Regions from separate parts of the Ruegeria sp. HKCCA4008 genome, predicted to be linked through region 2. Evidence: riboswitches for the same ligand, from Rfam matches in the RefSeq annotation. Region 2 holds a riboswitch; each other region holds the start of a gene.
The links. Region 2 has a riboswitch for cobalamin ahead of GOW60_RS19975 (hypothetical protein). Riboswitches for the same ligand answer to the same signal wherever they lie in the genome.

Region 1 (7,629 bases), on a different contig from region 2:
AGCCTGCTGGCCTTCCATCGCGAAGACTTCCGGCCACCGCGCCGCACGATCTCGCTGCCGACCAGGGGCCTGTTGGGCGAGGCCGTTCTGGGCCGCTGCAATTCCTGCGAGATGATCGACCATCGCCGCTTCTGGAACTGGCAGGACAGCCCGACGCCTCCCCCGGTCGGCGACACGCCGGTCCTGCCCGCGGACAGCGATGCGATCTTTGGCACCCGTGCGCCATCAGACCTGCCGGCCAATCAACCTTCGAACACGCTCACCATCGCAGGCGGCGACATTGGCACGGGCCAGGCTGTGCCCACTTCGCAACTGGCTCAGATCCTCAAAGCCGCGCCTGATCTTGCACGGGCGGGAGCCGATCTGACGGGCCTGAAAGAGTTGCAGGCGCAACTGGCCCTTGAAACGCAATCGGTCGCCGCCGGTCGGGACAAGGCCATAGACACGGCGACGGATCTGACCAAAGAGCTTGTCGGCAAGGCCACTGAGCTTGCGGGCAAGGGGCAAGAGATCGCCGCGGCCCGCAAAGAGGAAGAAGCCAAAAAGCAGGCCGCCGAGAAGAAAAAGACAGATGCCGACAATGCCGCAAAGCTCAAGGGGTTTGAGGATATCGCCAAGAACGCTTCGGGAGTTTCTGCGCTGATTGGCGGGCAACCGGATGGCAACCGGGCCGGTTTCGTTCAAAACCTGTTCAAGGATTTCCCCGGTGGTGCTGCGGCTCTGGCCAATCCTTCCAACACTTTGCTTCTGGCCAAGCTTTTCGGGGCCTTTACCAAAGCCAATACAGATGCAGATGACGGCAGCGCAACCAAGGCCGGCAGCCAATCCGTACTGGATTTCCTCAATGGCCTGAGCGCCCCTGCGGAGGACGACGATGAGTGACACCAGCACAAATGCAACCCCCGAACCGGGCATCGATGAAAGCCTTGCCGAGGCCATCATCAATATTCTTGAAACCACCAATTCTCCGGCGATACAGCGCGCCCGAGAGGTTATAGCCCACAGGCTGGCCATCGCGGGCGACATTGCCCCATCCCGCATCCCTGCCCCGCGCAATATCACCGAGATCGGCGGTTACATTAATCTGCTCAGCGAGTATGGAGAGGCCGAACAGCGCGCGCGCATGATCGCGGCCGCTCTGGGCATAGCAGGGCCGCAGATTTCGCTGCCACAACCCGGTGCCCTTCCACCGTTGTCCTTTGTCACACGTGACAGTGCCCGACCTGCGGGGCCACAACAACCCAGCTTCCCGTTGACCTATACGATCCGCAGCGATTTTGTTCCGGCCTTTGACAATGCGGTGCAGGAAATCACGATCCGCGGTGGCGCGGTTCCGATTTTGACACCGGCCAGGATACTGCCTGCTGCGGGGTCTGCACCCGCAACAGACGGCTCTGCGCAGCTGGCTCTGATCGGTCGTACACTCAGCCTGGCGCCAACAGCGGCTTTGCACGCCGTGGCGACAGACCCATTGTCGCTCAGCCGTCCGACGGCTGGTGGCGGGTTCGAGGTCATGGTTCGGGTCATCGACGCCGCCGCTCCGATCGCCGGAACCATCGCGGCGGCGAACTGGACAAGTTGGGAATGCGATACCTCTGCCTGTACCGAGGTCGACGGCAATGATGCGCGCTTTGCGCTCACACCACTGCTGAACGCCGCCGGGTGGCACCAGCCCGCCGATCCCGGCAATCCGACCAGTCTGTCAAATCCGGGAACCTGGGCGGAATGGCGCAACATCACCGGGCTTGTGCCGGGCGTCACGCGGTTTGCGGATGAGCTGCAACTGCTATATTCCGCTGAAATGCTCATTACCTCACCGGTCTTCAATCAACTGGACAATGTCTGGACAGGAAGCGAATTCGCCGCGCCATAGCGCGGCTGCCTGAAACGCAGGAAAGTGATTTGGCAATGCGCCCTTCATGGGGTTCAATGCATTCAGGAGGTCAGCCATGCAAAACCCCGAGCGTTTCGAGAAATTCTATTTCGCCAAAGTCGGCATGGGCGAAGCCTGTGGCTGTGCCGAGCGGATAATCGACGTGTTCGAATTCAACCGCAAAGGCGGTGCGCAATCCCGGCTACCTGTGAAACATGACAGGCGCAGACGCGGGTCCTTTCGGGCATGGGCGGTCAAATATGGGCTGATGAGCTGCAGGCGCACATAACCAAGCTGACGCCATACAAGGTTCGCTTTCCGTTTCATGGCGTGGCTCAGGAGGTGTGATAGCCTTTCTGAAACCACCATTTCTGGTTGCCACGAGAACAGGTCAGACCGGCACAAGCTTTCCGTCGCGAAGATCCAGTTCATCGGGCGCCAGTTCCAAGCGGAACGCCGGCGAATGACTGACAAGCAAAATCGCCTGTGGTAGCGCGCGCAGGATTTCCAGCAGGCGCGCTTCGTTTTTCGTATCCAACGCATTCGTCGGTTCGTCCAGCAACAGCACTTCGGGCTCCATCGCCAGAACCGTCGCCAGGGTCACCAGCCGTTTTTCTCCGCCCGACAATTTATGGGTAATGCGGTTCTTCAAGTGCATCAGGTCCAGATCGCCCAGAACTTTGTCGACGATGGCAAGTGCTTCGTCACGGGTCTTGCCCAGATTGAGCGGACCAAAAGCAACGTCTTCGGCGACGGTCGGGCAGAACAGCTGATCGTCCGCATCCTGAAATACAAGCCCCACCCGGCGGCGGACCTCATGGAAATCAGCCTCTTCCACGCGTTGCTGACCAAGAACGGTGACGGTGCCCGAACACGGGCGCTGCAACCCAAGCAAAATCCGCAGGAGCGTCGATTTCCCCGCTCCGTTCGGACCTGTCAGGGACAGGCGCTGCCCCGCGCTCAGGCTCAGGCTTGCCCCGTCCAGAACGGGTGGCTGGCCGGGGTAGGAAAAACAGATGTCTTCAAGCGCGATCAGTGTCATGCGAATTCCAGAATGATCAGACCCAGGCAGAGGCCGCTGAAGCCAGCCGCAAACACAATGTCCGCGCGGGTCAGGGCAAATTCCTGAAGCAACGGCATACGCCCGGAAAACCCCCGGCACTTCATAGCGGCCAGGATGCGTTCCGATCTTTCGATAGCGCGCACAAGCATCATACCCACAAGGTAGCCAAAGCTGCGATAGGTATGCCAGTTTGTGGCTGGCCGAAAACCACGCACCTTCATGGCGGCGCGCAGCCGCAGGTATTCTTCGCGCAAGACCTCGATATACCGGATCGTGAACATCAGCAGGTAAACCAGCTTTTCGGGGCACCGCAGACGATGCAGGGCGTGGCCCAGTGTGACCGGCTCCATCGTCCCGACCAAAACCAACAGGGACAGGATCACGGCATTGGCGGTCAAGGCAATCTCGACCGCTTTCCAAAATCCCTGCCAGCTAGCGGAGAATCCCCAAAGCGTGAACATCGGATCCCCGGGCATGGAAAAGGGCAACAGGACAAGCATGAACAGGATGAACCCATCCATCATGGCCATTCGCTTCAATGTCTTTCGCCGCGGCAGACGTGAAACTATCAGAAGCGAAAGCGACACTGTCAGCGCCGCGCAAAGCGCGCCGAGGGATGACAGCGCCACGGTCACGACTGCAAAAACAACTGCCATGACGATCCGCATCCGGGGATCCAGCAGGCTGATCAGACCTTCTGGCCCGTCACCGGCTTCGGACAGCGTTTTTTCCTTGTGCCCCAGAACGTGTGCCATCAGGACGCCAGCTTGCGGCGGGCCGCCATGTAAAAGCCCAGACCGAACAGACCAACGATGTACCCGATCCCGCCAAGGATGGTTTGCAGGTCGTTCTGTTCGCGATAAGCCGCAATCTCGCGCCTGAGCGGGCGCAATTCGTCACGTACGGCTTTGGCGATAACCTGCTGTTCTTCGGCGCTGAGAGACGCCGCCGAACCGCTGGCCTGCGCCAGAGCAGCCGAAGACGAGTCTCCGTTTTCCGCCACGGCAACGCCCATGATCCGCGCGACATCTTCGGCAGACATCGTGACTTCGGCCACATGCCCGGCGCCAAGGTCGGCAAAGAAGGTGTGCGCCACGGCCGAGGTCGGCGTGTAGACAAAGAAACCGTCCGCATCAGTGACCGATCGACCCAGCTCAGCCCCATCCGGGCCGGTGACAATGACCTCGGTGCCGCTTGCCATGTCGCCGTTGGAAAAGCCGATTTCGCCCTCGATGACGTCTCCCGACTCGAAAACGCCGGCTATGACCTTGTGCGCCAGGACAGGCACAGGTGCACAGCACATGGCCAGTATGACAACCAGATGCTTCATGTGGCTGCTCCTCTGAAAAACAGCTCGGGCTTGACCTTGCGTGCCAGCAACACGGCGAACCCGGTCAAAATCGCCTCGATGGCCATGACAGGAATATGGGCGAAGAAAACAAGCTTGGCGGCAGGCAGAAATTCATCCCCCGACAGCGCGAGGGAAAACGCGACCATGCCGGTTGTCGCCGCAATCGCAAATGCGCCGCCGACGCCCCCCCAAATCGCACCTTGCAAAGGCGTTCCACGCGCGATCAGACGACCGAACAACATTCCGGCCACCACAGCGGGAAAGGCGATATTGACGGTGTTGATCCCCAACACCGTCAACCCGCCAAAGCCGAAAAAAACCGCCTGTAGCAAAAGCCCGACGAACAAAGCCGGGAATGCGGCCCAACCAAGCAGCAGCCCGGCCATGCCGTTTAGGATCAGATGAACCGACGACGGACCAATGGGTACGTGGATCAACGATGCCACGAAGAAACTGGCTGACAGCACGCCCGCAGTGGGGATGCGATCAAGATCCAGAGACCTAAGACCCATGGCGATCCCGCCCGCGGCGGCTATGGCGCCGCCAATTACAACCGGGTTGGAAAGGGCTCCGTCGACGATGTGCATTTGGGGTTACTCCAGATCCCAGGCACGAATCCAGATGACCGCATCCTGGCTGAGTTCTTTGCCCTCATGTTCGGTTGCCGGACCGGAACCAAGGGCAGCGAAACCCCAGTAACCGGCTTTTGGAACGCCGAACGAAAAATACCCGTTGTCGTCAGATATTGCGACCACCGCACCACCCGGCATAGGAGACGCTTTCGGTGCAGAAGCGGCCGAGCTTTCCATGTCGGGTTCCGCGGCCATGTACTCGATCTCGATCTCGGCGCCCGCAACCGGCTGACCGTCAGCCAGCACACGGCCCGTGAAAGTCGAACCCGCGATGATGTTGGTCGGCTTGTTCAGCGGGATAATCTCGGTCGGCAGACCCACGGGATTCATCCAGTCGGTCGGCAATTCGTTACGGTTCAGGAAGGCTTTGGTGAGCTGTTGGATATAGATGTCTTCGGATTCCTCATAATAAGGCTGAGGAACCGTCACCAGCACATAGTCGCCCGAACGTTTGACCGGGACACTGCCCTTGAACGCCGCACCCTCGTTTTCCCCGCCGGTGAACCGGATAGGTTCCAGCGTGTCCAGCAAATCGGTCTTTTCACCGTTGTGGATCACATAGAATTCCTGCGGCTTTTCAAGATCCATGACATGGCCATTCTCGAACGGATGCCAGAAAATCAGTTTGACCGGCACATCGCCCGGTTTCTCGATCATGGTGTCGGTGGTGTATTCCAAAAGGAAATGCGCATTTGCGATGGCAGGAAGAGCCACCGCGGCAGCGGCTGCGCTGAGCAGCGTTTTCATGAACAGTCGTCCTTGTCCCGTCGCGCCAATCCCGGCGCGAAATTCGTTTTGACCACGGGATATTCAACGCCAAATCACCCTTTCAGGCATCCTGGTCCGACGCACATCCCGCCGCCGATTAGGAGTGCCCCTTATGAGGGCACATGTCCGGCAGGTATCCTGACTTGCGGGTCAAAGCGTTGGACCGGCCTTCCCGGGCAAACCCCAGTGGCGTTTCAGCCCTGCTCGCCGCTTACAGTTGCGGGTGCAGTTGCGGATTTGGGCCAGAGCCCGCACCGCATTCCCTATTGATTCCAGAGCAAGCCCCGGAACCGGACATGCCGAGCGGCTTGCCAGACAACTCAGCCTTCCGTCAACGAAAATGTGTTACGGCCATCGAAAATAATGAGTTCGGCAGTTTGCGAGAGTGAACCAGTTTGTGAAATATCCAAGGCAACAGGGTGATTTCACATCTAAGCTTCTGAAAGATACCTTTCCGACAACGGCAGGCTTGCCGCGCCCAGTGAGCGTGCTTCCGGGCCCACGGCCCCTGCCAGCACGGCAGGGCGCTCGAGACCGGTCAGGTTAAGCTCAGACAGTTTGTCTTCGACCATTTCAACCAAACGCGCCTTGATGTCCTGCGGCATCCAGCCGTCAACCTTTACGCATTCGAAATCTATCAGGCTACAGGATGAGACAATCGCATAGGCAATCCCGCTCGCCGTCTGTTTCAACCAGTATTCCAGTTGAACTTTTGGCACATCCCAACGCTGGGTCGTTTCCCAAATGGAATGCGACGTGACACCTGCCGTGGTGATTGCACGCTCGAGCACGTACAGGCTGGCCACGTCGATAAGGGGTCTGACACCACCGGCATCATCTGGCACAGGCAAGGGGCCGATTGCGCCCGCGTTTCCACGCCCCGAAAAGATTGCGCCATTGAGGACCACACCGCCGCCAATGAAAAACCCGATATAGAAGTACAGGAAATCCCTGGGCCCATCGGCTGGACCGAATACCAATTCCGCCCCACAAGCCGCAGTGGCGTCATTTTGCAGGAATACCGGAATATCGAGGCGCCGCGCCAGGTCAGCCTTCAGGTCTGATACGCGCCACGGGTCCATTTCTTCCTGAGGAACCTGAAGGGTCTGGGCCCAGTCCCATAGGTAGAACGGCATGGCAATCCCAAGTCCCGCAATCCTGCCTTTGGCCTCAGGCGGCATGGATGATATCATTTTGCCCAGACTCTCAGTGGAAAACTCCAATGTGGCTTTTGGCGTTGGATAGTCATAGGTTCGCCGCTCGCGCTGCCGCACATTTCCGACAAAGTCAGTCAAAACCAGCTCGGTACTGCGGCGCCCGACCTTGAGCCCAAAGAAAAACGCACCATCCGGGTTGAGGCGCATGGGAACGGAAGGTTGCCCGACCTTCCCGCGGACCGGCTCACCGCGCAACAGCAAACCATCCTTCTCCAACAGCCGCATGATGACGGAAACGGTTTGTGCCGACAGTCCGGTCATGCGCGCGATCTCGGACTTCGCAAGGGCCTGATGACGCCGGACAAGCGACAACACCAGCCGTTCGTTCCGGGCCCGCATCCCGCTTTGGTTGGTTCCGCGCACCTCTGACGCGTGCAGGCCAATCGAATTTTTCCGAGATGAATTTTCAGGCACGACCACCCCTTTCCTGCTGAAGAATGAGAAAGCCCGCACGCTCTGTCAATAATAAATAAGAGTGATTTATTTATTGACTCGAATTTCGAATCTTGTGATTGTTTCTTATGGGATCAGGGTTTTTGCCTGATCGCCCTGGTGCCCGTTCGGCACAGGAAAAACTGGGAGGATAATCGATGAAACTTGCAAGACTTGCGGGTGCTGCTGCGCTCGGGGTTACTGCCATGGCTGGCAGTGCAATGGCGGAAGGCGAAACCGTTTGTCTGATTACCAAGACGGACACCAACCCGTTCTTTGTCAAAATGAAGGAA
Region 2 (7,629 bases):
TTTGGGAATTGCGCCAGTACCGCCTGCACCAAAGGATGTTGTTCGGCCTCGGATTTCAGTGCCAGCTCGGCCTCGTCCCGTATTTCTGCAATTGTGGGGGCTTCTCCGTTCGAGACGATCGAGACAGCCCACCGGTTTCCTGTCCAGCGTTGCAGAGCAGAGCCCAGTCGTGGCGCCAAATCGGCCGGCGCCTGGGTGGCGGGTGTGAATTCGATTCGCCCCGGTTGATAGGAGACGAGGCGCACGCCGTTTTCCACCTCGACCAGCAATTTCACGTCGCGATTTGTCCGGATCAGTTCCACCACGTGGTCGAAGGTCGGGTACCGGGCAAGAGCCGTCTGGGTATCCTGCGCCAGGGCTGCAGCCGGTGCGCCACCGGCACCGCGAGGGGGCGGCGCGTAGGCAGGTGGATGGGCCGCGCCAGCCGGCGCCGGGCCGGTGCCCGGTCGGGATATCGAAACGCCGCCATTGGGTCCGCCCGGCGGCGGTGGCGGGGCATCTTGCAACCGTTTGATCAGCTCTTCGGGGCTGGGTAAATCCGCTACATGGGTCAGGCGAATAACGGCCATTTCAGCAGCCATCATGGCGTTGGGGGCTGCCGAGACTTCCTCGAGCGCCTTCAGCAGCATTTGCCACATCCGGGTCAGAACCCGCATCGGCAGAGCCTCGGCCATGTGTTGGCCCCGGGTCCGTTCGTCCGGAGAAACCGTCGGGTCCTGCGCCGCGTCAGGCGTGATCTTGACGACGGACACCCAATGCGTGATCTCGGCCAGATCGCGCAGCACCGCCAGCGGGTCCGCGCCTTCGGCGTATTGGCCGCTCAACTCGGTAAGTGCTTCGGCGGCATCGCCGCGCAGGATCATATCCATAAGGTCCAGAACCCGGCCACGGTCTGCCAGTCCAAGCATTGCACGGACCTGATCGGCGGTCGTCTCACCAGCCCCATGCGAAATCGCCTGATCCAGCAACGAGGTCGCATCCCGCGCCGATCCTTCCGCTGCTCGGGTGATCAGCGCCAGCGCGTCTTCGGCGATCTGGGCGTTTTCCGCTTCGGCGATCTTGCGCAGCAGGCCAATCATGTCTTCGGGTTCGATCCGGCGCAGGTCGAAACGCTGGCAGCGGGACAGCACGGTGACAGGGACTTTGCGGATTTCAGTGGTTGCGAAGATGAACTTCACATGCGCGGGCGGTTCTTCCAACGTCTTGAGCAGCGCGTTGAACGCGCTGGTCGAGAGCATATGAACCTCGTCGATGATATAAATCTTGTAACGCGCGCTGGCGGCGCGATAGCGGACACTGTCAATGATCTCGCGGATATCGTTGACGCCCGTACGGCTGGCGGCGTCCATCTCCATCACGTCGACATGGCGGCCTTCCATGATGGCGACACAATGTTCACACTGACCGCAGGGCTCGGTCGTGGGGCCACCGGTTCCGTCGGGTCCGATGCAGTTCATCCCTTTGGCGATGATCCTTGCGGTCGTGGTTTTGCCGGTGCCGCGAATGCCGGTCATGATGAAGGCCTGCGCGATCCGGTCGGCCGCAAACGCGTTTTTCAGGGTGCGCACCATCGCATCCTGACCCACTAGATCGGCAAAGGTTTCCGGGCGATATTTGCGGGCGAGAACCTGATAGGCGGGGCTGGAGCTGTCTGTCATGTCTTCTCGTTGGGATTCGGTGCTTGGGCACAGCGTAGTGGCCACCGTTGCCCGCGTCCACAGCGGGGCGCGATGATTTTTGATTTAGAAACGAGTCGCTTTCGCACTAAACTGCATCAGCGGATTTAATGGCTCATTTTTGTAAAGAGTTCTTTGGGGAGGACAGGATTCATGTCGCAGTTGGTGATCTACGCCCTGCAAGTCGGTGGCGGAACGCTGGCACTGACCTCGATGCCCGGACGCGGCGGAGATTACTCCAGCGATCTGGATATGATCGCAGCCTGGCAGCCGGGGCTTGTTGTTTCGATGACGACGGATGTCGAAATGCTTCAGGACGGGGCGCAGGAATTTGGCAGCGATATTCAAAGCCGCGCCAGCCGATGGGTTCACCTGCCGATCGAAGATTTCGGAGCGCCGACAAAAGCGATTGATGACGCGTGGCCGTCCGTCAGCGCCGCGGCCCGGCACGCGCTTTCCGGCGGAGGTCGCGTATTGGTGCACTGCCGCGGGGGATGTGGCAGGTCAGGTATGGTTGTCCTTCGGCTTATGGTCGAATGCGGCGAACGCGCGGACACGGCGCTGCAACGATTGCGGGCGGTGCGCCCTTGCGCCGTCGAAACGGATGCGCAACTGGCCTGGGCCTCTCGGCGCGCCCAGGCACAGGTCAGTCTGGATTCAGATTGAAATCTGCACGGGCGCGCAAGCAGGTTTCCAAGGCCGGATCGTGGAAACTTCGATCATCGCGCAGGGTGGAGGATTCACGACGCCGGATGGCATCGCACTGAACGTGTTTCCGAAGATCAGGTCGGCATAGCCGTTCAGCGGCTCAACTGCGGTTTCGGGCTGCGTCCCGCAAAAAACACGAATGCTGTCTGATTGCGCGCGGAAAATTGCATGACATCCTTCGGTGCAATGTGACAGCTCACTGCTGCCCTCAATCTCGAAATCGTCACTTGTGGCCGAGGTCGCCTGGGCCATGGCTTCGGATATCGAGCGCGCCAGCCGCGCCAAAGCGGGGCAGGTTTTACCCGTCCGCTGACATACTGTTGCACTGAATTCATGTGTTTTTGTCTTCCAGATCATCCTGCGCCCTCCGCGCTTGGTGGACAGGATATTTTGGACAGGTGGGACATCGTGATGCCGTCAGGACCTGCCCGGACACCCCGCCCGAGTTTCGGTTTCGTTTCCGATGGCAGGTCTCCTGACTTGCGGGTCATCGCTTTGCCGACCTTCCCAGCCTTCGGGGCCAGTGGTGTTTCGGCATCGCTTACCGCTTACAGTTGCGGGGGCAGTCGCGGATTTGGTTGTTGCCTGCATGACCAGACACTACCGCACCGTGTTCCCTTTTCATCCCGACCCCTTGTGGAGGCCGGAAACCATCACACAACCGCTAGCGTTTGAGCACGCATCGAGTCAAGCCGATCTTTTGACCGGACGCTTGGTCATGCTGGATACGATGTTGGTTCATGCATAGTGTCGAGGGCGTTGAGGTTCGGAAACCGGATTCACCAAGCGCAAAGCCAGAGATCATGTTGGACACAGAGCAAACGGTATTGACCGAAGAGTTTCGCTTTCCGTCCGGGCAGAAAACACTGTCTGCCCGGTTGTACAGCCCGCTGACCTCGCCCGAAATCGTCGTCGTGCTGAACAGTGCAACGGGTGTGCCGCGCGATTATTACCGTCATTTCGCACGATGGCTTGCTGCCGAGCAGGGTATGGCCTGCCTGACCTATGACTATCGCGATTACGGGCATTCCTTGACCGGCCGCCTGAAAGATTCGCGTGCGACCATGGCGGATTGGGCCTTGATCGACATGCCCGCGGCACGGGCGGAAATGCGCAGACGGTTTCCCGATTCGCAGCATTGGACCATCGGCCATTCGATCGGCGCGATGTTGGGGCCTGTGCAGCCGGATATCGATCTGATTGACCGGATGATCTGTGTGTGTTCGGGGCTGGTAACCCTAAGCGACCATCCATGGCCCTATCGGGGTTTGGCAGGATTGTTCTGGTATGGTCATGCCCCGCTTTTGGCCCGAGCCCTTGGCTACCTTCCCGGAAAGGCGATCGGGTTCGGCTCGGATCTGCCGGCATCGGTCTATTGGCAGTGGCGCAAATGGTGTACCGCGCCTTTGAACTATGTGCCTGAAATCGGGCATGAGTTACCTGCGGCGCAGTGGAAGGATTCTGGAACGCCCGTGGATTTGTTCACCTTCGAGGACGACCAGATGGTGCCGCCGGACGCGGTTTGGCGGCTTGCGGATCTTTACGGCCCCGATGCCAACCGCCACCTGCTGAGCCCTGCCGATTTCGGGTTGCCCGAGGTTGGTCATATCGGCGCATTTGCCCGGCGCAATGCAGCGGTTTGGCCGCGACTGATCGCTTGATCAGACGCGGCGCAGGACGGGCCGGGCACCGTCCAACAATCACCGGGTGCGAAGTTTCTTTTCCTTCATGACGCCACGGACCATCTTGCCGAACGCTTTGTCCCGCGCCCGGGACTGCGCGACGGTTTCAGAATTGCGCTGATCTTCGCGCCGAAGCTTGCGCCACCGGTCCAATCGAGCCGGATCAAGCGTGCCGTGGCTGATCGCCTTTTGCACGGCACATCCGGGCTCGGAGCTGTGCTGGCAATCCGAAAAACGGCAGTCCCGGCTCAACTCGGCAAGGTCAGAGAAAACGTCGTCGATCCCGTCCCGAGCGTCCAGCAGGCGCAACGCGCGCATTCCGGGTGTATCGATCAACCAGCCGCCGTTGCGCATCCGGTGCAATGCGCGTGCGGTCGTCGTGTGCCGGCCCCGCGCGTCATCCTCGCGAATGTCCGAGGTGGCAAGATCCTGATCGGTCATGGTATTGGCAAGTGTCGTCTTGCCAACGCCCGACGAGCCAACCAGCGCTCCGGTCTGGCTTTTGGGGCACCAGGACAGAACCTTTTCAACCTCTGCCGGGTCCAGCGCGTTGATCGCCAGAACCGTCAGGAACGGATCCAGTGATTGCACCTGTCCCGAGAAACTGTCAGGGTCCGCCGATTTGTCGGCCTTTGTCAGAACGACGACCGGGTAACACCCGGCCTGATGCGCAAGCGCCAGATATCGTTCCAGCCGGGGCAGGTTGAAATCGGCATTGCACGAGCTGACGATGAACAACACATCGACATTGGCTGCGATCAGTTGCGTCGCGGCACCTGTCCCGGCGGCGCGCCGGTGCAGCAGGCTGCGCCGGTCGAGCAAATGGCGCACACGTTTGTCGTCATCGGCGAGAACCCAATCGCCAACGGCATAGCTGCCGGTCGTTTGATCGGGGGTCAGCAACGGGACTTCGCCGTCAGGGTTCAGCCCGATCAGGCGGTCCCGATGAACGGAAGTGATGCGAAAAGGTGTGCAGGAAGGATAAGCCGCGTGTTGCGCAGCAAAGTGAGAGGACCATCCAAGGTCCGAAAGTGCAAGAAACATTGGTTTGCCTGTCGTCAGAAACAGCACTCCCGACGGATGGCGATCGCTCATCCCCGGGTCATGTGTTCAGGCAGTCAGTCGATACCGTTAGGTCAGAACCGTGCTGCCCGAAGGGTCTTTGCTACAATCATAAAGCCCTCCTGCGGCCAAGGTTCGTAAAGTGAGAGGTTGGACATCGACCCAAGCGGGGCTCGTTGTGGCTGCTTCCTTCCGGACCTGACCAGGTTGGCGAGGCGCTCGCCCGCGCCAACCTCTCGACTCTGGATATAGGGAAGGCTTCGGCAAAAGACAACCCGTCAGAGCGTCAGCCGAATGCGAGCAAAACCGTTTTCGTCAGGCTCCAGAATCTTGGGGGCAAACCTGTTCAATTCGTCGACATACTTCAAAGCACCGGGACCGGTCCGAAGAATGGTCGTCACCCCCGATTTCGGCATCAGAGAGAACGGATAAGGTTGCCGGGCCAATGGGTCGGGTGGCAGGCGGTGCGTCATGTAATCCCGCAAAATGTCCCGGATATCCAGCGGGGGCAGATCGATGGCCGGGGCCGATGACACATGCGGGAAATGCCCGCCCCCGCTTGCGCGATAATTATCGAGCGCAACGACAAATGCCTGATCGGGTTGCACGGCCTGGCCTGCGCAAGTCAGATGATGCACCCGCCTGTGGCCGGGATGGATCATTTGCCCCCCGACATCGTAACGCGCCGGTTGCGACGGGTCGATCTGATAGGACAGGCCAAAGATGACATCGAAATTGTATCCCGCCCGAGCCCGGTCGAACAGCTCTGCCTCGGCATCGGGGAATTGTTGGTTGAATGCGCTGGCTGACATCTCCAACCACTCCAGCAGCTGCGCGCCCGTGATCTGAACCGCGCGCAACTCGTTGGGAAAGACATGCAGGTCCGCCACGTGACGCAGACAGATTTCACCGGGCGGCACGTCTGTGTAGTGCCTGGGGCCAGAGCGCCCGCCGCATTTGGCCGGTGACGCGGCTGACAACAGCGGCAGCTCTGCAAGCGTGGTGCCGTGTAAAAAAGGGCGCAACGCAGCTGCCTGTGCGGCGGCCACAAGCGTCAATCCACGATCCGGCGCACAGAAACTGAAATAGCTGTTCAATGTCTCCGAGACGTGCGCAACGGGCGCGGCCATGTCCTGACGGGTCTGCTGATGCGCGGGTTCAACCAGATGTGCGATTTCCAAATCTTCGCCAATCGCGGTGCCGCCCACCGAAACCGGGCGCAATTCGGCGTGGCTGTCGACAACGCGCAGCCCCGATTGGGGCTCTAGGGTAACGGCCAGATCGATTACTCCAAGAAATGCGCCTGCCGAGCCGGGCATGACAACCGGCGTTCCATGCACCAGCCCTTTCACGTAATCCACATTCGGGGTTTGCGCGCCGGTGCGTGCGGGAAGGGTCAGGTGAGTGTGCCCGGCGACAACAGCGTCGATGCCCTCGATCGCGGCCAGGGGAATAACGGCATTTTCAGTGTCGGTCGCTGCGTCCGGGTGTCCAAGCCCGGAATGGGCGAGCGCCACGATCAGATCGCACCCCTTTTCGCGCAAGATACGCGTCAGGGACCGTGCCGCGACAACGATGTCGTCCGCCTCTACGGATTCGTTCAGATTGTGTTCTTCCCAACGTGTTGTCTGCGGTGGCAGAACCGAAAACACGCCGACGCGAATGGGTACATCCTTGTTTCCCACCCTAACGATACGGTCAAGGATCGCAAAACGCTGCCAAGATTGTTGTTCTCCGGACCGATGAAGATTGCCGCACAGAACCGGGCACGGGGCTTGTGCAAGGGTCTTGTCCAATGTCGGCAGCCCGAACCCGAAATCATGGTTGCCCAGACCAATCGCATCATAGTCCAGCGCATTGAATGCCTGCATCATCGGGTGGGGATTGTCGTTCCGAACGGCCCATTCGCCCATCGGCGTTCCCTGGAGCGAATCCCCGTTGTCGAACATCAGCACCAGCGTGTCTGTGGCCTCGTGCCGGGCCTTGCGGATCAGGCTGGCGGTGCGAGTCAGCCCAAGCGCCGGGTCCGGTGTGTCCGCGTAATAGTCAAAACCGGTCAGATGCATGTGCAGGTCGGAGGTGGCAAGAATACGAATACGCCCACGGTCTTTTGTGGGTTGAACCTGCGTCGATGGGTTTTGCTTCACTTTTGTTGTTCTGCTTTTGAATGTGGTAATGGGCTAAAATCATCAAAACGCAGTCTAGATGATTTTTCCGAGGCCGCCATGCGGCTTTTCGGCGGCGCGTCTGTGCGTTTTGCGTCTTGAATTGCCATTGCAACAGGGCCTGAGACATGGCAGCCCTGTGCGCAAGACCAGAAGGAATTCCAATGAAAAACGCAGAGCAGGTGACTTTCGGCGGCTCGGGTCTGAATCGGGCAGCGCATCTTCGTGGGGATTCAGAGAAGCTGGCCGAGATGGCACGCGACCCTGCTGCGCGATGCATATTGCTGTGGCGAGGCAAGCTTTTGGTCGTGGGCGCGGCGCTGGATCAGCTTGCCC
Region 3 (7,629 bases), on a different contig from region 2:
ATGCCTTGCTTGCTTCGGGCCATGTCGATGCTGTGGTGGATTACGATCTGCAACCTTATGACTATCTGGCGCTCTCACCTCTGATCACGGCCGCTGGTGGAGTGATGACCGATTGGCACGGGCATGCGTTAACCCTCGATTCAGATGGCGCGGTCGTTTCCGCTGTAACCCCTGAACTGCATGCTGAACTGCTTGACCTCATCAATGTCGAAAAATGACAGTGTTGCGCAACCTTGGAAAACTATCTCCCGCGATCAGATTTGAACAAATATAAAAAGACAAAAAGTGATCCTATCGACGTCGTGACGATTCCGACGGGCAACTCCTGTGGGGCCAAAAGAAGGCGTGACAAGATATCGGACAGTGTCAGCAGAATCGCGCCCACGATCGCCGAGACGATCAGCAGGTTTCGGTGCAGAGTCCCGGCGGTGCCGCGTGCAATATGAGGCACCATCAGGCCGACAAAGCCGATGACACCGGCAACGGAAACGAAACTGGCCGTCGCCAACGCGGCAACGAAAAACATGCTGAACCGCAGACCTTGAACGGGAATACCCAGTGAAGAAGCTGTGAAATCCCCGGTCAGCAGCGCGTCAAGCCACCGGCTGCGGTAAAGTGAATAGCTAAGGATCAGGCCCAGTCCGATCAGGACAAGCGGGAACGTTTCCCATCTTGCCAGTCCCAGACCGCCAAGCATCCAGAATATCACCGAATGAGCCGCGCGATTATCGCCAGAGAAAATCAGGTAGTTGGTGATTGCGGAAAACAGAAAGGACACCGCCAGGCCAGCCAGGATCAGTTTTTCGGGTGCGCTCGTACGCAAGCCCTGAACCAGCGCCAGAACAATGCCGGAGGCGATCAGACCACCGCAAAATGCCGCCAGCGGCAACGTCCAGATTCCCAGGACATCACCCGTGACGGTGATCACCAGAACGGCGCCGGCAGCAGCACCCGAGGACAGACCGAACAGAAACGGATCTGCCAGGTCGTTTCGCGTCGTTGTTTGCAAAACTACACCAACGACGCCCAGTCCCGCACCAATCACGGCGGCAAACAGGGCGCGGGGCAGGCGAAGGTCGAAGACGATCCGGTGCAAGGGCGACATGTCTCCTTCCACCAGACCGGTTCCGAGGCCGATGGCCGAAAAAACTTCGCGCACGGGGATTGGGGTGGTCCCGTAGACGATCGACAACAGCAAAAGGGCGGTCAGAACAACCGCCCCCAGCACTATCAAACGGCCCAATTGGACCATATCAGTTGGTCTCCGGGTGCATCGCCTTCGCCATCTTCTCGATCGCCTCGATATTTGCCGGGCCGGGCGTCAGTTCCTCGTAACGCAGGCCGATCCAGCGCTCGTTCTTTACCGCGTCCGTTTGTGACATCACCGGGTGATCCTTGAGGAACTGAAAGGTGTCCTCTGCGCCGTTGCCGGACTGATAGTCGAGCAGCACCAGGAATTCCGGGTTGGCCGCTGCCACGGCCTCCCACGACGTGCGGCCCCAGCTGGTATCCAGATCATGCGTGACGTTCTCGCCACCTGCGGCAGCGATCATGGCATCGGGAATGGCGAACTTGCCGGCGGTGAACGGAGCATCGGCCGGTCCGTCCAACAGGAATACGCGGGGCTTTGCCAGATCGGCTGTTTTTGCTTGAATGGCGGACAATTTGTCTTTCCAGCTGGCAACCAGCGCCTCGGCCTTGTCTTCGACATGCATGACCTTGCCCAGACGCAGAACGTCATCGAACAACAGGTTCATGCTGGCCTCGGGGCGATCCTTGTCCAGATGCACGCAGCTCTCGGTCAGGATCATGGTCTTGATACCAAAGGGTTCCAGCGTGTCGGGCGTGACGTCACCGCCGGGTTTCATGCCATAGTACCAACCGGCAAAAAACAGATCGGGTTCGACGGCCACAAGGTTTTCAATCGTCGGGTATTTGGGGGCAAGCTCTGGGATGTCGCCGCGCTGAGCATCAAAATCAGGGCTGGTTTCATACCAGCCCGTAATTCCGGTAAGACCCACGATCTTGTCCTGAAGGCCGAGCGCAAAGGCCATATCCGCCATGTTCATGTCATGCACGACCAGACGTTCCGGCGCCGAGTCAAAAACCAGCGGTTCACCGCAATTATCCACGGTGACGGCTTCCGCTGCCGCGCCACCTGCCAAGCCAGCGAAAACAACCACCGGCCAGAGTTTCTGCATCATACTTAAGCTCCTGTTATTGTGACAATTTCCGTTTTCGGATATCTAGTGCGGGGATCATGCGGCCTTCGTGCTGAAAGCACAGGTAATCCACGCCGAATGTCTCGCGTACCCGGTCTGGGGTCAGAACTTCGCCAACAGGCCCGAACCCCGTCAGACGCGTGGCCTTCATCAACGCCACATGGGTGGCGAATTCCGGGATCATGACCAGATCATGGACGATCATGACGACCGTTACCCCCAGATCAGCGACCAGAGACAGCATGTGCCCCTTGGCATCGGGGTCCAGATGGTTGGTTGGCTCGTCCAGAAACAGCAAGGACGGGTTCTGGGCCAACGCGCGCGCGATATGTGCGCGCTGACGTTCTCCGCCGGACAGTTGACCCATCGTTTTGTTGGCAAAATGCGACAGCTCGGTCGTCTTCAGAACCCGTTCCAGATCAGCCTTGTGCTGAGCCATCGAACGTTCGCCCTGAATCGGGATTTGCCCCAGCCCAACATAGTCTTGCAGGCGCATCCGCCCGTCAGGCATTTCTTGCTGCCCGACCACAGCAATGGAGCGGGCACGTTGGCGGGCGGACAGGGTCCGAAGGCTTTGGCCTTCTATCCAAACATCACCCAAGACAACCCGTTCGATCCCGCACAGCAGTTTCAGCAGAGTGGTCTTGCCGGCGCCGTTCGGCCCGGCGATTGCCAGAATTGATCCTTCTTCCAGACGAAAGGACACATCCTGCAACAGGACATCGCCATTGAGCGCATAGTACTCCAAATTCTCGGCAACCAGAAAGCTCATGAAGCGCCACCGGACGGCAATGCGGGTATTCGCGACAAGGTCTTAGCGAAAAGGGCAGGGGGGCGGTCCGAGGCGCTGGTCCAGCCATCGTCACTGTCGCCGAACTGGGTCGCGAATTCGACCAGGGCGGACAGGTCGTGTGATGTCGTGATATCGCCAAACAGGTACTGCGCTTTGCCCGGGGCCTGAAATCCGACGGTCATGGCCCGTTCACAACCTGCCATGCAGGCCACCATTCGGGTTTCAAAACCGTCAGGCAACCGGGCATCCAGCACGTCTTGCGCAGCCTCGGCAGACATCGCCCCCTGACATGTTGAACAGATCAGAACGTAGTGATCAGAATAGCAGGTCATAGCCATCTCCGTCGTTTGCCAGACGCAGACAGAGGGCACATACCCAGATATTACGCAAACGCGCCATCAAGCCTCCTTCCGAGACGCCCCGCCTCGGGTTGGTTTATAGTGCGATGGCAGGTCTCCTGACTTGCGGGTCGTTGCTCGGCCGACCTTCCCAACCCATGCGAGTCAGTGGTGAAGTGGCGTCGCTCACCGCTTACAGTTGCGGGGGCAGTCACGGACTTGGCACATTCCAGCGCCGCACCGTGTTCCCATTTTCATCCCTTACGGAACCATCCCGCTCAGCTAGTCCGGCAATGCCAGACTTGTCAAGCGGCAGACAAAGGCGTTGGTAGATGGAATTGCGACAGCCGCGCCAGCTGTCCTGCCGCGCCAGCTCGGACCGAACGGTGTCAATAGTCTGATACAAGAAGAAAATCCGGCTCGAAATCTTTCTCGACCTTTGAAAACCGCGGGATTGGCTCTTCAAACCCATTGTCGGTACGGTCGTTATTCACGGTCGATCCCTCGCCAATAAGGCAATCGCCGCAAAGCGTGCCAGATGTCGGGCATCAGAGTTACGCTTTATCCGGGCTTCAGCCGCACGTACTCTTGGGGTTGCAAGGTTTCAGGGCAGGCATCGCTGGGGACCGTCACCGGGTTGTCGCGGTCGACGCCACCGTTTGGATCCGACGCATGAATTTCCAGAACGAGATCGCCGCCGCCCCGGTTGATGATGCCTTCTGCCTTGATAATATGCCGGTGCATCGGAGAAAGCTGATTGTCTTTCAAGATCAACAGTTTTCTGCACAGAGCATCCCACGCCCGGATTCCAGATCCTTCGTCTAACCATTGTGTAGAGTGAACGGGAATAGGCAATGTTCGTCGAAACGGCCTTGTGCGTAATTGGTAATGTTCCATCCCAGCCTGCGGCTGAGGACAGTTTCGACCAAAGAGATGCGCATTTTCTCGGACGATCAATCCGCAAAGAGCGGCTATGCGGCGCCGAAAGATTGAATGAACGTCTGGGCCTAGGGCTTGAGACGGTTGATTTAGGATCCTTGCAGTATGCCTTAACGCAGATCAAAGTTCGTGCGCCCAAGGGGGTTCTGCCCCGGCTCGGGAAACGGTCACGGCCGCCACGTCAGCGCCCAGTTCCATGGCTGCTTGCAGGCTTTCAACCGTCAATCCGCGCAGACCTGACTTGGTAAGATGCCCTGCGCGGCTGAGCTCGGTCAGAACGCCGGCATTAAACGTGTCACCTGCGCCGATCGTATCGACCACTTCAACGGGTTTCACAGGAACCGAGACTTCGGAACCATCCGCCAGGTAACCGTGCGCCCCGTCACTGCCACGCGTGACGATGACAACGGAAGGACCCGCCTGCAACAGCACAGACGCTTTTGCGGATTCGGCTTCAGCGCCCGGAATGATCCAGTCCAGGTCCTCGTCTGAAACCTTGACGATATCCGCACGCGAGATCATGCGGTTCAAACGCGTCCGAAATCGGGTTTGATCCTTGATGAAATCCGGGCGGATATTCGGGTCCAGCATCACTGCCCGGTCGGAACCGTGGCGGTCCAGAAGGGCGGCATAGGCATCTGCGCAAGGTTCACACGCAAGGCTGATTCCACCGAGATACAGGGCAGAGACAGCAGGAAGCTGATCGGGCATGTCTTCGGGCAGCAACATCCGGCCCGCAGTGTTTTCATCAACAAAGCTGTAAGTCGCGTGTCCATCCGAGAGCTGCACAAAGGCAAGCGTGGTAGGACGCTCCGAGATGATCACATGTGTCGTGTCCACATGGCTCGCTTTCAGCGCATCAATCAATTGCTGGCCGAACATGTCCGATGACAAACCTGTCAGCATCCCTACCGGAACACCCAGACGTCCCATCGCGACGGCTGTGTTCAGAACTGCACCACCAGTATGTGGCACAAAACCAATTGCGCCCGATGCGGTCGGTTCTGAAATCATATCTATCAGCGCTTCACCACAGCACAGGATCATGTCTTGGTCCTTTTAGGTAAGAAACTTCGGTTAGTCTGGTTGCTGTCTCAACGCATTCTTGCAGAAGTTGTTTGCGCCGATGATCCCGAACTCTGCCTGTTCTGACACGTATAGGTTCAGGGAGCGGCGCAAATCGCTGAAGCGGCCGCCGCCGTTGAACGCATCCTTGAAGCTGTCACTGAATAGCCAGCGGTTTTTCTCGGCAACGCCGCCGACGAGGAAAACGCCCCCTTCCGGCATCAAAGTGACCGCCAGATCACCCATCAAAGCACCCAGATGGGTGGTAAAGATCTGCGCCGCTTTTTCGGCGACCAGATCGGTGCCGTTGCGGGCATCCTTCAGAATGTCCTTTGCAGAGCGCGCCTGAGTTCGCGCTTGACCGGAGGCCAATTCAACCGCCTGATACAGGATCGGCAGGCCGGTTCCGCTTAGGAACATTTCCGCTTCCAGCGCCAGGCTGTCCCCAAAGAAACAGCCCGGTGCGATGCGACGTGCCGCCTCAAAGATATCAACTTCGTCGCGATGTCGCGGGTACAGGCCCACGTGCCCGCCTTCGCCGGAAACCGTGTGATACCTGCCTTCGGAATACAGCAACGCACCAACGCCAAGCCCGGTTCCGGGCCCTACAACCAGCCGTGTGCCTGCGGGCGGCGTTGCCTGACCCTGCAAGACCGCCACATCCGACCGGGTCACCTCGGCCACTGACCACGCCGCAGCGGTGAAATCATTTATGACAAAAGTGCGCTCTGCTCCTGTTGCTTTCGCCAGCTCGGTTTCCGAAAGATCCAGGTTCGCGTTGGTCAACTGAATCGTTCCGTCCCTGACCGGCCCGGCTCCGGCTGCTACGACGGCTTGCGGGTTGGTTCCGATCTCGTCCCTGAGGTCATGGAACGCCTCCAGCAGATCTTCCAATGTCCCTGTCGGGTGTTTCCGAAGATCTGCCAATTCTCCGTTCGTGACAACGCCCAGACGTGTGTTCGTACCGCCAATATCCGCGACCAGGTTCCAATGCTCATGCACGGCACCGAATGGTTGCGCTAACGGCTGAGAGACGCTCTGACCTCCGGACAGGGCGGATTTCAGCGCCATGAAAGACGCTTTGGGCGTTCTCGCAAGTGTTTCGAAATCCACGTCCACCAGTCCAAACCTCTTCTCGTACCCGAAGGCCCATTCATAATTGTCCAGCAGCGACCAGACAAAATAGCCATTCACCGGAACACCTTGTGCCAAAGCGTCCAGCACGGCCGCAAGGTGCTTGTCGAGATAATCGATACGATCATCGTCCTGCACGCGCTCCTCACTCGCCATACCGTTTTCGGTGATATAGATTGGCAACGCGCCCGTATAGTCTTTCCTTGTTCTGACAAGAAAGCGGGTAAGGGCAGAGGGATCGATTTCCCATCCCATCTGCGTTTTGGGTAACGGTCCGGGAACCTCTTGCAGGCTGGGCCAGGCAGTGTCCGCCGGGGCAATCAATTTTCGGGTATAGTAGTTCAACCCGCACCAATCGACCTGTGTGCCGATGGTTTCAAAGTCGTTCTGCCAGCCCTTGGGCAAGTGCGGCTCCAACCCCTCCAGGGCTGTTTGGGGATATTCCTTGTTGAAAACGCCGCCAAGGAAGAACCGGTTGTAGATCGCATCGTAGCGATCTGCCGCAAACCGCGATTCCGCGCTGTCATCCGCGGGCTCGGACCATTCGAGGTTGAACACGGCACCCAGATTGCTCATCCCAAGACTGCGCATGGTCTGAATGGCCCGCCCGTGGGCCAACAAAACGTGATGCATCGCCCGGGCCGCGGCGCGGATATCGCGCAGACCGGGCGCATGGTGGCCTTCAAAATGGCTCAGCCAACTGACACACCAGGGTTCGTTGATCGGAGCGGCACTGAACATCCGGTCGCCGATCCGACCCATGATGACCTGCGTATAATCCGCGAACCAATCCGCGATATCGCGATTGCACCATCCGCCCTGATCCGCAAGCGCTGACGGTAGTTCCCAATGATAAAGCGTCACGCAGGGGCGGATACCGCGTTCCAGCAGGGCGTCCGCCAATCGGTCATAATAGTCCAGCCCGGCCCGATTGACCTGACCACGCCCGTCCGGCAGTACGCGTGCCCAGCTGGTCGAAAAACGATAACAGTCAAACCCGGCCTCGCGCACCAGATCGAAATCCTGCGCGAACCGGTTCAGGTGATCGCAGGCGACGTCTCCGTTTTCCCCGCGTACGACGTTGCCTGGCGACGCCGCAAAGGTATCCCAATGAGTTCGCCCCGCCCCGCCCTGTGCG
Region 4 (7,629 bases), on a different contig from region 2:
CAACAGCCGAACGAACAGAGTCTAACTCGGTCACATCGCACCGGATCGCGCGCGCATCCGGCAGTTCAGAACACAGTTCGGACAACCGCTCAAGATTGCGCGCAGACAGGATCAGGGAAGCACCCTGTTGGCCAAGCGCACGCGCCAAAGCGCGACCCAGCCCTTCGCTTGCGCCGATGATCCAAATGGTTTTGCCGTCAAAGCTGCTCATGTGTGGGCCGATTCAGTTGTGTTTCACCATAATACGGCCTCGCATCCGCTTCGGATCAAAACGGTGGCGCAGGTCACGGAAGCTCAAACCAGAAGCCACAAGATAGTGCATCTGTTAAAAACTTCTAATCGGATTGATCCACTTGTGCCTACCCTGCGTATCTTTTTGTAAACTGACACATAAAGAGGCTGGAATGTTCGACGAACCCCGGGGTGTACGGAAGAAAATCGCGATTGTAGGTGCAGGCATTTCGGGTCTTTCCGCCGCTTACTATCTTTCAGAAAACAACGACGTGACAGTCTATGAGGCCGAACCTCGGCTTGGTGGCCATGCCCGCACGGTGATGGCCGGAAAGAACGGGGATCAACCGGTCGATACGGGCTTCATCGTCTTCAACTATGCGACATATCCCTACCTGACCCGGCTGTTTGTTAAACTGGGCGTGCCCGTGATCGAAAGCGAGATGAGCTTTGGCGCGACAATCGACAATGGCCGCATTGAATACGGGTTGAACAATCTGCGCACACTGACCGCTCAAAAGCGCAATCTGGCGCGTCCGGCTTACTATAAAATGATCGCTGATATTCTGCGGTTTGGCAAAGAAGCCCCCGAAGCCGCCAAGGACGATGACACCACGATTGGCGAATTGGTGGACCAGCTGCGGCTGGGTCACTGGTTCCGGCACAATTATCTGATGCCGATGTGCGGTGCCATCTGGTCTACGCCGGTCGAGTTCGTGGATCAGTTCCCCGCACGCTCTTTGGTGCAGTTTTTCCGCAATCACGCTTTGCTGGCAAGTGGTCGCGCAAACCAGCATCAATGGTACACGGTCAAAGGCGGCAGCATAGAGTATGTCCGCCGGATCGACGCGGCCCTTCGTGCGCGGGGGGCAGAAATACGTCTGGCCAGCCCTGTTCAGAATGTATCCCGTGACGAGATGGGCGTCACCATCCACAGCCAGGGCGCCGTGGATCAGTTCGATGAAATCATCCTGGCCACCCATTCGGACCAGTCGCTTTCCATTTTGGGTGATGGCGCGACCCCCGCGGAAGCCGCTGCATTGGGCGCAATCCGCTACCAGCCCAATACGGCCACATTGCATTGTGACCCAGGTCAGATGCCAAAGCGGCGCGCCTGCTGGTCAAGCTGGACCTATCGTTCGCAAGCCGGAGATGTGGGGGTAACCTACTGGATGAACCGGCTTCAGAACATTCCGGACAGTGACCCGCTGTTTGTAACGCTGAACGCTTCATCAGAAATTCCCGCGGAAAATATCTATGACCAGGTTGAATTTGCCCATCCGGTCTTCGACAAGGCCGCCCTGAAGGCGCAAGGACAAATCCGCGAGATGCAGGGACAGAACCGAACTTGGTTTGCCGGTGCTTACAACCGGCACGGATTTCACGAAGACGGGATAGCCAGCGCGATGCATGTCGTTGCTCGAATAAATGGCGCCCCGCAAACCATCGGAGCTGAAAATGGCATTCCTGGGAAAGACCCGGCCCTATCTGTTGCCGCTGAATAAGGCGATATGGCGCACAGCGTTTCTTGCACTTTCCTTGCTGATCCCCAATGGGCTGGTCGCGTCACCGGTCACGGAAGAACTGAACGATGCCCAACTGCGCGGAACCGCGACGTTCCGCTATCTGGGTTTGCCAATCTATGACGCCAAACTCTACACGCCCAAAGGTGCGCCGTTCAGTTGGAGCGAAGATATCGCCCTGCAACTGACCTATCGCAAGAACATCAAGAAGAAAGCGCTGGTCAACTCGACACTTGACGAGATGGACCGCATCGGCCGTTCAGCACCCGTTCGCGACCAACTGAACCGGTGTTTCAAAGCCGTGGCAAAAGGGGACAGTTATCTGGCGGTTTCTGATGGTCCCGACAAGGTCAGTTTCTGGCTGAACGGACAAAAGACCTGCACCATGGCGTATCCGGGCATCAAGCGCAGTTTCATGTCCGTGTTCCTGGGAGACAACACGCGGTCCGCGTCTTTCACGCGCAGGCTACAGGGGCGGTGATGCTCTATCCCCGGGTCAGTCTCTATGCGTTGATGCTCGCTGCGGCGGGTATCCCGCTTTATATCCACTTGCCGCGCTTTGCAGCCGTGAACCTGGGTATTGGCCTTGGGGTCATTGGTACGGTGCTGCTGGTGATCCGTTTGGTGGATCTGGTGCAGGATCCGCTGATCGGTTGGGCAATCGACCGATGGCCCGGCGGCCAGCTTGCATTTGCGGCGATGGCGGCTTTGGGGCTGGCGATCGGGTTTCCCCTGCTTTTCAATCTGCCGCAGGGTGCCAGCGTGCCGGAACTGGTCGCGATCCTGATCTTGCTGTTCTCGGCGTACAGCCTGGGAACCATTCTTCTGTATGGTCGCAGCGCAACTCTGGCGAAGCGAACCGATCCGAAAGAGCTGATGACACTGGCCGCCTATCGTGAAGGCGGGCAGTTGACCGGGGTGGTCATCGCAGCCAGCGCTCCGGCCCTGTTGGTTGCTTTCGGGGCACACTCCCAAGGCTACCCCGCATTCGGAGCGTTTCTGGGGCTGCTCTCCGTTCTGACCCTGATACTAACAATCCCGATCTGGCGGCGCAGACCGATCACCGGATCAGGCCTGTCCTTTGCAGGTCTGGGTCAGGCCGGTGGCTTGCGCCTTCTTGCGCTGGCTTTGGTCAACAGCCTCCCGGTTGCCATAACCTCCACCCTGTTTCTGTTTTTTGTGGAAGACCGGCTGCAACTGCCGGGCAAGGCGGGTCCTTTGTTGATCCTGTTCTTCCTGAGCGCAGGCGCGAGCGTCCCGCTCTGGGCAAAGCTCAGCAACAAAATTGGCCCGAAACAGACTCTGATTATCGCCATGCCGCTCTCGATCGCCGGCTTTATCGGCGCCGCCACACTGAGTGCAGGAAACCTTGCGGGTTTTGCAATGATCTGTCTCGCCTCGGGCGCGGCGCTGGGCGCGGATATGGTCGTGTTGCCGGCCATGTTCTCGATCGTCCTTACCCGGGCCGGGCTGAACGCATCAGCCGCGTTTGGCATCTGGTCCTTCGCTGGCAAACTGGGCCTCGCCCTGGCTGCCTTTTTCACTCTGCCGCTGCTGGAACGCAGCGGTTTCACCCCCGGTCAAACCAATTCCGCACAGGCGCTGGAAACACTCAATCTTGCCTACGCGGTGCTGCCCTGCATCCTGAAAGTCGGAGCGTTCGGGATGGTGTTGACCCTGCCCACCGAGGTCACAAGCAAATGAATGCTCTCACCATCATCCTTCTGGTCCTTCTGACCGCTGTCTTCATCCGTGCAAGGCTGCTGAGCTTTCGCGCGCAATCGCCGTCCGATTACAGTGGCACCGGGCCAGATTTTTCCCTGAAAAAACACCTGAACGGAGAGATCTTGTCCGAGGGCCTGATCTATGGCCCCAACGGCAAAATGTCGAACAGCTTTGTCGCGCGCATGTCCGGCGAATGGCAAGGCAACTCGGGCACGCTGACCGAATACTTCACCTATTCCAACGGAAAACAGATGACTCGCAAATGGTACCTGACGCTGGGAACCGGAGACACATTCACGGCAATGGCGGATGATATCGTGGGCGAAGGTCGGGGCATCATCTCGGGGTCCACGGTCAAACTGACCTATCGCATCATTCTGCCAGATGACGCTGGTGGACATACGCTGGATGTCACCGATTGGATGTATCTGACGGAAACCGGCGTCATCATGAACCGGTCCGAGATGCGCAAGTTTGGCGTCAAGGTCGCGGAACTGATCGCCACAATGCGTCCAAGCCCCAGATCGAAACCGATGCATCCAAGTGGGTCAAACGGGTATGACGCGACGTCGGAAGGGAAGCCGTTGCAATGATCACCTTTCGCTCTTTCATAGCCTGCGTCGCAATCGCAAGCCTTGCACTTCTGGCGGCCTGCTCCGGCAAACCGAAGGTACCCAAAACGTTTCTGTCGGACCGGCAGTTGAACCTGGAAGAGTTTTTCGACGGCAAAACAGTGGCCTACGGTCAGTTTCAGGATGTTCTGGGAAACATCCCCCGCAGATTCACGGTTGATATCGATGGGACATGGGACGGCGAAACCCTGACCCTGATCGAAGACTTCGTGTACGACGATGGCGCGACGGAACAACGCATCTGGACATTGACCAAAACCGGAGAGGATACGTGGACCGGTACGGCGCCTGGCGTGCTGGGTACCGCCAGCGGAATTGAACGCGGGGATACGTTCAACTGGAAATACAAGATCGACCTGCCGATCAAGGACGGGACCATGCGTGTCAAATTCGACGACTGGATGTGGCTGCTGGATGACGACCGTCTGCTGAACCGTGCGTATGTCTCACGCTATGGCGTCCGTCTGGGTGAAGTCATCCTGTTCTTCGAGAAAAAATAGGGCCGCCAGGCCCGGTTGCATCACAAAAGTCAGTAGAAAATAAACTCGTCCACCAATGCTGTCGTCGATCCCTTGACCTCACCGGCCGTGTTCGCCCTTGGCCCGTCCGAGGCCGCGCCCTCGGCGCGTTCGCCGCCCTCGACCTTCAAGCGCGCGCGTTCTATCTGCCCCCAGAGGAAAAACAGGCCATCCCGTTTTCCCATGAGGCGCGAAGGAACTGTTGTCCGCAAAACACCTGTTTTCGGTTTTGGCATCTGCTCTCTTACTGCCTCCGGTGTTTTCCACCATTTTCGGAAAACGTAATGGTTTTTCCCGAAAAAGACAATTTTTTATGGACAAAATGAGGTTTTCTACCGGCCGTTGACAGGGTGGACTGGCAACTCTCGCATGACGGATATTCGCCTTCTTCACCTGCCCCATTGAAAGCCAGCACTATCCCAAACGGATCAACTTCACCCAAAAGGGCTTGCGGCAAAACTACTTCACTTGGCCCGACACTCTCTTTTCCAGCCATGCTCAGGCGACGTGCAGCGTTTCGTTTCTGATCCGAGCAGCCGGGCCTTCGCCGTCGCGGTTGGGGGACAATTTGGCGGCGCCGATGTCAGACGTGGCCGCATCCATCGCAAGGCCATCGGCCACCGCAAAACGCCATGCTGGCGGGCCTGCCACGCCCCTTTGCCAAGGACTGTGGTCCCGGCACCGTCCACTCTGCCGGAATATTTCTATGTCTGTTTTGAAACCGGAAATGTCGCAAGCATTTCAGCGCCCAAGCGGGTAAAAAGTAGGCTGCCATCGTGAGGTGCCGCTGTTTGATTCTCAGACAGCGGAGAATTGGGAAGCCGGTGGAATTCCGGCACTGCCCCCGCAACGGTAAGAAAGGTCAGGTTCGACAATCAACCACTGGGACGAGGATCCCGGGAAGGTGTCGCAACCGGGTGCAAGCCCCTTTCAAGTCCGGAAACCAGCCTTGCAGATATGTCAAACCGCGGGTGGCGGTGGGGGCACGGGTTTCGGACGTGGTCCTCGCGCGCCTCCGGACGGTTCCTCCCTGTCATCTGCCCAAGCAATGCCGCGGGGCGCGGCAGGAGAGCCAGAAGTGAACAATGTCCAAAACCTGTTGGCGCGTCGAATCCCGGGCTATGCTCTGGAACGGGCCTTTTACACCGACCCCGAGATATTTCAGACCGACCTGGAAACCATCCACTATCGCGAATGGCTCTTTGCCATTCCGGCCTGTGAACTGGTGAAAGCCGGCGACTATGTAACGTACAACGTGGGTGCCTATCGCGTGATCATCGTGCGCGGCGCCGACAACCAGATCCGGGCGTTTCACAACACCTGCCGCCATCGCGGCTCGATCATATGCAAGGCGGCAAAAGGCAACGCGCCGAAGCTGGTTTGCCCGTATCACCAATGGACCTACGAGCTTGACGGCTCTTTGCTGTGGGCCCGCGACATGGGGCCGGAGTTTGATCCCAGACAGCATGGTTTGAAGACGGTTCATTGCCGCGAGCTTGCCGGGCTGGTTTACATCTGTCTGGCGGATGTCGCCCCGGATTTTGACACGTTCGCCAATATCGCGCGCCCGTATCTTGAGCCGCATGATCTTGCGAATGCCAAGGTCGCCTTCGAAAGCACGATCATCGAGAACGGCAACTGGAAGCTGGTCTGGGAAAACAATCGCGAGTGCTATCACTGCGGCGGCAACCACCCTGCGCTGTGCCGGACCTTCCCTGATGATCCGGGCGTGACGGGGATCGAAGGCGGTGAAACCCCTGCCTATATGCAAGCCCATTTCGACAGGTGCCAGGCTGCCGGCATGCCGTCGCAGTTCTATCTGCACGAGGACGGCCAATATCGTCTGGCGCGGATGCCGCTGAAAGAAGGGGCCGAGAGCTATACGATGGACGGGAAATCCGCCGTGCGCCGCTGGTTGGGCCGGTCGCCCTTTGCGGATGCGGGATCGCTTTTGAAATTCCACTATCCGACCACGTGGAACCACTTTCTTGCCGATCACTCGATTGTTTTCCGCGTCACGCCGATCAGCCCGACAGAGACCGAGGTCACGACCAAATGGCTGGTCAACAAGGATGCCGTTGAAGGCGTTGACTATGACGTGAAACGTCTGACCGAAGTCTGGGTCGCCACGAATGACGAAGACCGTCAGGTGGTCGAGGACAACCAGCAGGGCATCAACAGCCCGGCCTATGTGCCCGGCCCGTATTCAGCCATTCAGGAATCCGGCGTGCTGCAATTCGTGGATTGGTATTGCAACACAGTGTCGGCCCGCCTGTCCCCTGACTCCATGGCGGCGGAGTAAGTCTGATGAAAGACCTGAACACGCTTTCATCAGCCGTCTGGCAGGATGGAGAGATGCTGGAATGTGTCTCGGTCGTGCCCGAGATGCCGAACACTGCCAGCTTTTCGTTCCGTGCCCCCTCGGGGGCGCAGTTCGCCTATCACCCCGGTCAGTTCCTGACGCTCGAGATTCCGGCGCCCGGCCAGCCCGGAGGCGTTGTGCATCGCACCTACACGATCTCATCGTCGCCGTCGCGGCCGCGGTCGATCACCATCACCGCCAAAGCGCAACCCGACAGTATCGGCACGCGCTGGATGCTGGACAATCTTCAACCCGGCATGCGGATCAAGGCCATTGGGCCTGCGGGCCTGTTCACCAACGCATTGAGCGATGCGCGCAAGTTCCTGTTTATCTCGGCTGGCTCGGGCATCACGCCGATGATGTCGATGACCACCTGCATGTGGGACGAAAGCCGCGATCTGGACGTTGTCTTCATCAACTGCGCCAAAAGGCCATCCGAGATCATCTTCCGCCAGCGCTTGGAACAGATGGCCAGCCGCACGGATGGTTTGGACCTGAAGTTCGTGGTGGAAGAGCCGGACCGCTACCGCCCATGGACGGGATATCAGGGTCAGTTCAACCAATTGATGCTGGGCCTGATGGCGCCGGATTACCTTGAGCGCGAAGTCTATTGCTGCGGTCCTGAGCCCTTCATGCAA

Region 1: another riboswitch for cobalamin. It lies ahead of GOW60_RS20470 (DUF4198 domain-containing protein); the one in region 2 lies ahead of GOW60_RS19975 (hypothetical protein).
Region 3: another riboswitch for cobalamin. It lies ahead of GOW60_RS18400 (DUF1636 domain-containing protein); the one in region 2 lies ahead of GOW60_RS19975 (hypothetical protein).
Region 4: another riboswitch for cobalamin. It lies ahead of GOW60_RS15735 (aromatic ring-hydroxylating dioxygenase subunit alpha); the one in region 2 lies ahead of GOW60_RS19975 (hypothetical protein).

The regions. Positions count from the first base shown of each region.
Region 1 covers NZ_WQDM01000016.1:9,196-16,824, forward strand. Annotated here, with positions in the region: gene GOW60_RS20435 (hypothetical protein) at 1-882, shown strand, start outside; gene GOW60_RS20440 (hypothetical protein) at 875-1,873, shown strand; gene GOW60_RS20445 (hypothetical protein) at 1,950-2,162, shown strand; gene GOW60_RS20450 (energy-coupling factor ABC transporter ATP-binding protein) at 2,265-2,915, opposite strand; gene cbiQ (cobalt ECF transporter T component CbiQ) at 2,912-3,691, opposite strand; gene GOW60_RS20460 (cobalt ABC transporter permease) at 3,691-4,266, opposite strand; gene cbiM (cobalt transporter CbiM) at 4,263-4,874, opposite strand; gene GOW60_RS20470 (DUF4198 domain-containing protein) at 4,881-5,666, opposite strand; cobalamin riboswitch at 5,798-5,997, opposite strand; gene GOW60_RS20475 (ROK family transcriptional regulator) at 6,119-7,243, opposite strand; gene GOW60_RS20480 (sugar ABC transporter substrate-binding protein) at 7,495-7,629, shown strand, end outside.
Region 2 covers NZ_WQDM01000013.1:43,688-51,316, reverse strand. Annotated here, with positions in the region: gene GOW60_RS19985 (DNA polymerase III subunit gamma/tau) at 1-1,658, opposite strand, end outside; gene GOW60_RS19980 (dual specificity protein phosphatase family protein) at 1,830-2,342, shown strand; gene GOW60_RS19975 (hypothetical protein) at 2,334-2,741, opposite strand; cobalamin riboswitch at 2,832-3,054, opposite strand; gene GOW60_RS19970 (hypothetical protein) at 3,125-4,045, shown strand; gene rsgA (ribosome small subunit-dependent GTPase A) at 4,085-5,110, opposite strand; RNA gene ffs (signal recognition particle sRNA small type) at 5,269-5,367, opposite strand; gene GOW60_RS19955 (bifunctional 2',3'-cyclic-nucleotide 2'-phosphodiesterase/3'-nucleotidase) at 5,407-7,275, opposite strand; gene nudC (NAD(+) diphosphatase) at 7,458-7,629, shown strand, end outside.
Region 3 covers NZ_WQDM01000010.1:66,056-73,684, forward strand. Annotated here, with positions in the region: gene GOW60_RS18380 (inositol monophosphatase family protein) at 1-218, shown strand, start outside; gene GOW60_RS18385 (iron ABC transporter permease) at 242-1,252, opposite strand; gene GOW60_RS18390 (ABC transporter substrate-binding protein) at 1,254-2,204, opposite strand; gene GOW60_RS18395 (ABC transporter ATP-binding protein) at 2,218-2,994, opposite strand; gene GOW60_RS18400 (DUF1636 domain-containing protein) at 2,991-3,347, opposite strand; cobalamin riboswitch at 3,445-3,642, opposite strand; partial or broken gene GOW60_RS21465 (D-lyxose/D-mannose family sugar isomerase) at 3,743-3,868, opposite strand; gene GOW60_RS21470 (D-lyxose/D-mannose family sugar isomerase) at 3,915-4,121, opposite strand; gene GOW60_RS21475 (D-lyxose/D-mannose family sugar isomerase) at 4,175-4,294, opposite strand; gene GOW60_RS18410 (carbohydrate kinase) at 4,413-5,339, opposite strand; gene GOW60_RS21220 (ROK family protein) at 5,370-6,428, opposite strand; partial or broken gene GOW60_RS21225 (GH1 family beta-glucosidase) at 6,402-7,629, opposite strand, start outside.
Region 4 covers NZ_WQDM01000007.1:148,937-156,565, forward strand. Annotated here, with positions in the region: gene GOW60_RS15690 (SDR family oxidoreductase) at 1-211, opposite strand, end outside; gene GOW60_RS15695 (NAD(P)/FAD-dependent oxidoreductase) at 405-1,736, shown strand; gene GOW60_RS15700 (hypothetical protein) at 1,690-2,235, shown strand; gene GOW60_RS15705 (MFS transporter) at 2,235-3,458, shown strand; gene GOW60_RS15710 (DUF3833 domain-containing protein) at 3,455-4,072, shown strand; gene GOW60_RS15715 (DUF3833 family protein) at 4,069-4,611, shown strand; gene GOW60_RS15720 (hypothetical protein) at 4,641-4,865, opposite strand; gene GOW60_RS15725 (hypothetical protein) at 4,874-5,125, opposite strand; gene GOW60_RS15730 (hypothetical protein) at 5,128-5,280, opposite strand; cobalamin riboswitch at 5,392-5,596, shown strand; gene GOW60_RS15735 (aromatic ring-hydroxylating dioxygenase subunit alpha) at 5,678-6,931, shown strand; gene GOW60_RS15740 (hybrid-cluster NAD(P)-dependent oxidoreductase) at 6,937-7,629, shown strand, end outside.